Regions from separate parts of the Pseudoxanthomonas sp. SL93 genome, predicted to be linked through region 1. Evidence: predicted binding sites of a transcription regulator. Region 1 holds the regulator's gene; the other holds the start of a gene.

What was found. Region 1 encodes FliA, which starts transcription of late flagellar genes. Its sites were predicted from a motif close to TAAAGTTTNNCNNNCNNNGGCCGATAA; they were not measured.
Region 2: the regulator FliA is predicted to act here: its motif matches at 1,253-1,279, upstream of OVA13_RS01020 (GGDEF domain-containing protein).

The regions. Positions count from the first base shown of each region.
Region 1 is NZ_CP113065.1:733,799-736,191, forward strand. It holds gene OVA13_RS03370 (protein phosphatase CheZ) at 1-167, opposite strand, end outside; gene OVA13_RS03375 (chemotaxis response regulator CheY) at 167-547, opposite strand; gene OVA13_RS03380 (RNA polymerase sigma factor FliA) at 678-1,430, opposite strand; partial or broken gene OVA13_RS03385 (MinD/ParA family protein) at 1,427-2,242, opposite strand; gene flhF (flagellar biosynthesis GTPase FlhF) at 2,298-2,393, opposite strand, start outside.
Region 2 is NZ_CP113065.1:220,122-222,514, forward strand. It holds gene OVA13_RS01020 (GGDEF domain-containing protein) at 1-1,177, opposite strand, end outside; gene tsf (translation elongation factor Ts) at 1,370-2,248, opposite strand.

The DNA of each region.
Region 1 (2,393 bases):
GCCAGGCGGCCCAGGCCCTGCATCATCGGCTGCGTGCGCCAGGCGGCGATGGCATCCAGTTCGCGACGCCAGCCGGCTTCGTCGCCCTGTTCGAGGGCATCCAGCGCGTGCTGCAGTTTTTCCACCAGCGCGGCGCGTGCGCCGGCGACATCGGCCACGGCGCTCATCAGGCGGCGGCTCCCAGGCGTTCGAAGATCTTGCCCAGCTTCTCTTCCAGCGTCTGCGCGGTGAACGGCTTGATGATGTAGCCGTTCACGCCGTTCTGCGCGGCTTCGATGATCTGTTCGCGCTTGGCCTCGGCGGTGACCATCAGCACCGGCAGGGTCTTGTAGCGGTCGTCGGCGCGGATGGCCTTCAGCAGTTCGATGCCGGTCATGCCGGGCATGTTCCAGTCGGTGACCACGAACTCGAAGTTGCCCTGGCCCAGTGCGGTCAGCGCGCTGTTGCCGTCCTCGGCCTCGGCGGTGTTGGTATAGCCCAGGTCGTTGAGCAGGTTCTTGATGATGCGGCGCATGGTGGAGAAGTCGTCCACGATCAGGATGCGCATGTTCTTGTTGGCGGTCACATCGAACTCCGGTGTAAAGCGTGCTCACGGGGAGCAGGGCAGGGCAGGGGCTGCAGGGTTGCGGCCTACCGGAGCCTTATCGGCAGGCCGCGGGGTTTCTTCAGTGCCGCGTTCAATCTTCTTCCAGGCCGGCGTCGGCCTTCTCGAAGACCTGCAGGCGGCCGCGCAGGCGGACCATGGCCTGGCCGTGGATCTGGCAGACGCGCGATTCGCTGACGCCCAGCACGGCGCCGATCTCCTTCAGGTTCAGCTCCTGCTCGTAGTACATCGACAGCACCAGCTGTTCGCGCTCCGGCAGCAGGCCGATGGCCTGCACCAGTTGCTGCCGGAACTCGCCGCGTTCCAGGTTCTGCTGCGGCGACGGTCCGCCGGTGCGCGAGGTGCTGGGCTCGCCGTGGTCGTCGATGTGCGACTCCAGGCTCAGCACCTGGCCGCGGGCGGCGTCTTCCATCAGCCGCAGGTATTCCGGCAGGGGCATCTCCATGGCGGCGGCCACTTCGGTGGCGATGGCGGCGCGCCCGGTGCGCTGTTCGATCTCGCGCACGGTGGACGCGGCCTGGCGCGCGCGACGGTGCACCGAACGCGGTACCCAGTCGCCGCGACGGATCTCGTCGATCATCGAGCCGCGGATGCGGATGGACGCATAGGTTTCGAACGAGGCGCCCTGTTCGGCGTCGTAGCTGCGCGAGGCCTCCAGCAGGCCGATCATGCCGGCCTGGATCAGGTCGTCCACTTCCACGCTGGCGGGCAGCCGCGCGGCAAGGTGGTGGGCGATGCGGCGCACGAGGTCGGCATGCTGGGTGACCACATCGGTGCCGGTGCTGCGTTGCACCGCGCGGTACTGGGCGGCAGCGGCGGTGTTCATGCGGCCACCCCGCGCGGCTGGATGAGGCGTTCAACGAAGAATTCCACGTTGCCGCGTGCCCCGGCCGGCGGCTGCCAGCGGGCGGTCATGCGGGCGATGTCGGCGATCGCGCGGGCCGACGGGCTGCCCGGATAGGCCTTCACCACCGGCTGCTGCCGCTGCACGGCGCGGCGCAGCCAGTCGTCCTGCGGCACCGCGCCCAGGTAATGCAGGGCCACGTCGCCGAGGAAGCGCTCGCAGACGCGCGCCAGCTTCTCGTACAGCTTCCGGCCCTCATTCGGGTCGCGGACCATGTTGGCGATGACGTGCACGCGGTCCAGGCCGCGCTCGCGCGCCAGCACCTTGATCAGCGCGTAGGCGTCGGTGATGGAGGCGGGCTCGTCGCAGACCACCACCACCGTGTCCTGCGCGGCCTGGCAGAAGGTCAGCACGCTGTCGGTGATGCCGGCGGCGGTGTCCACCACCATGATGTCCAGGGCGCGCTGCAGTTCGGAGAACACGTTGACCAGGCCGACGTGTTCGGCCGGCGACAGTTCGGCCATGTGCCGGAAACCCGACGAGGCCGGCACGATCAGCAGGCCCTCGGGGCCTTCGACCAGCACGTCGTCCAGCTGGCAGCGCCCGGCGACCAGGTCGGCCAGGGTGAACTTGGGGGACACGCCCAGCAGCACGTCCACGTTGGCCAGGCCAAGGTCGGCGTCCATCAGCAGCGTGCGCTTGCCCATCTCGGCCAGCGAGACGGCCAGGTTCACCGACACGTTGGTCTTGCCGACACCGCCCTTGCCGCCGGTGATGGCGATGACGCGCACCGGATGGAAGGCACCCGGCAGCGGTGGCGTGTTGCGGGGATTGGTCTGCAGCAGGTGATCAGGCGACATGGCTGGTCTCGGAAGTGCTGGGTTCATCGGCTTCGCGGCGCAGTTGGTCGAGGCGAAGCACGAGGTGTGCGCTGTTGGCGCGGTG
Region 2 (2,393 bases), 510 kb from region 1:
GCGCGAAGGTGCGCAGCACTTCGTCGCCGACCAGGTGCCCCCAGCGGTCGTTGACCTGCTTGAAATCGTCCAGGTCGATGAAGGCGATCGACAACGGCCAGCCGTGGCGGGTCGCCGTCTCGAACTCCTTTTCCAGCACGGTTTCCAGCTGCCCGCGGTTGTAGACGCCGGTCAGCGGGTCGCGGCGCACTTCCTCGGCCAGGCGACGGGCGCGGCTCTCCGATTCGTCGGCGTCCTTGCGCGCGCGCGCCGCATCCTGGATCTCGCGCAGGTTGCGCACCACCAGCAGTTCGCGCGCCTGGTCCAGCAGGGCTTCGATGCGGGCCGGCGCGCTGACAGGGATATCGAACAGGGCGCAGATCTCGGGAAGCATGGTGGCCATCTGCTCGATCACGCCGACGAAGGCCAGCTCGTCCAGTCCCAGTCGCGCGGCGGATTCGGCCGCAGCGCGTTGATGTGCGGCGTGCGTTGCCGCGGGATCGGCGGCAAGCCAGATGTCGGCGACCAGGCCGGAAACCGCCACGCAGGCGTGGAACGGGTGGCTGGATGCATCCGATTCGCTCTCGGAGATGGCCGTCTGCAGCAGCGCCGGCAGGTTCCAGTGCCGCGCCATCCAGTCGCCGACGGCGGCATGGTCGCTGCCGAAGCGCTCGCGTTCGGCCTCCCGCAGGCCGGCGCGGTCGTCGGCATGGCGGGCCAGCAGCACGGCGTAGTCGTCGGGGTGTACCTGCAGCAGGGCCAGCATGCCGATGTCCTGCAGCAGGCCGGCCAGCATCAGTTCTTCCAGCTTGCGCAGGCCGACCCGCTGGCCGAGCAGGCGGCTGGCGAGCGCGGCGATCACGCTGCGGCGCCACACGCGTTCCTGCGCCGCGGGATGGTGGCCACCGCGCGGCCCCTGGGCCAGCGAGAACCCCAGCGCCAGGGTCAGCGTCGCGTTGAGTCCCAGCAGCGTCAGCGCCTGGCTGAGGTTGTCCACCCGGCGCCGGCTGGCGTACAGCGGCGAGTTGGCGATGCGCAGCATGCGCGCGCTGAGGGCGGCATCCAGGCCGATCGTGTCGGCGGCGGTGGCCATCACCACGTCGGGGTCCTGTGCCAGTTCGATGATGCGCAGCGCGACGCCCGGCGGGCTAGGCAGGTTTCGGCAATTCAGCAACAGGGCTTCAAGGTCGGAACGCATCGCGAATGCGGCACTACACAGGTAAGGGCATGCAGCATGCCAGCAGAAGGCGACGGAATGTCACCTTTGTACCCAGTTTCGGCCCCGATCCGGCAAACTTTAGCGGGCGCGGCGCGAAGGGCCCGCAGGCATCAGAACGGAAAAAGCCGCGGTTTCCCGCGGCTTTCCCTGTGCAACGAAACGGACGGTGGCTTACGCCAGGCCAGCCTGCTTCATCACTTCGGCGGCGTAGTCTTCCACCACCTTCTCGATGCCTTCGCCAACAGCCAGGCGCTGCATGCTGACGACGTCGCCGCCGGCGGTCTTCAGCACGGCTTCCACCGTCTGGTTGGTGTCCAGCACGTACGGCTGGCCGTACAGGGTGACTTCGTTGACGATCTTGGCGATCTTGCCGCTGATGATCTTTTCCAGGATGTCGGCCGGCTTGTTCTTGTCCTTGTCGGACATCTTGGCCAGTTCGATTTCCTTTTCCTTCGCCACGAACTCGGCCGGCACGTCGGCGGCCTTGATGTGCGGGGGGTTCATGGCGGCCACGTGCATGGCCAGGCCACGCGCCAGCTCGGCGTCGCCGCCCTTCACTTCGACCAGCACGCCGATCTTGCCGCCGTGCACGTAGGCCGCGACGTTGTTGGCGCTGTCCACGCGCACCAGGCGACGGATCAGGATGTTCTCGCCCAGCTTGGCGATGGCGGCGGCACGGGATTCCTCGACGGTCTCGCCCGAGGCCAGCTTGGCGGCCTTCAGAGCGTCGACGTCGGTGGCGCCCGAAGCCAGCGCAGCCTGGGCCACGGCATCGGCGAACGCCAGGAAGTTGGTGTCCTTGGCGACGAAGTCGGTTTCGGAGTTGATCTCGACCAGCACGGCCTTGCCGCCGTCCTGCGCGACCGCGATGCGGCCTTCGGCGGCGACGCGGTCGGCCTTCTTGTCGGCCTTGGCCAGGCCCTGCTTGCGCAGCCACTCGGCGGAGACGTCGATGTCGCCGTTGTTCTCGGTGAGCGCCTTCTTGCACTCCATCATGCCGGCGCCGGTGCGCTCGCGCAGTTCCTTGACCAGGGAAGCGGTGATTTCCACGGGATTACCTCAATTTAGATTGGCAAAGCCCCTCTCCGTCGGAAGAGGGGTTGGGGTGAAGGTCCGGCGGGTCGCGACGCCTTCAGCGCCAACGTGCCTGCCGTACCCTCATCCGCCCTGCGGGCACCTTCTCCCGATGGGAGAA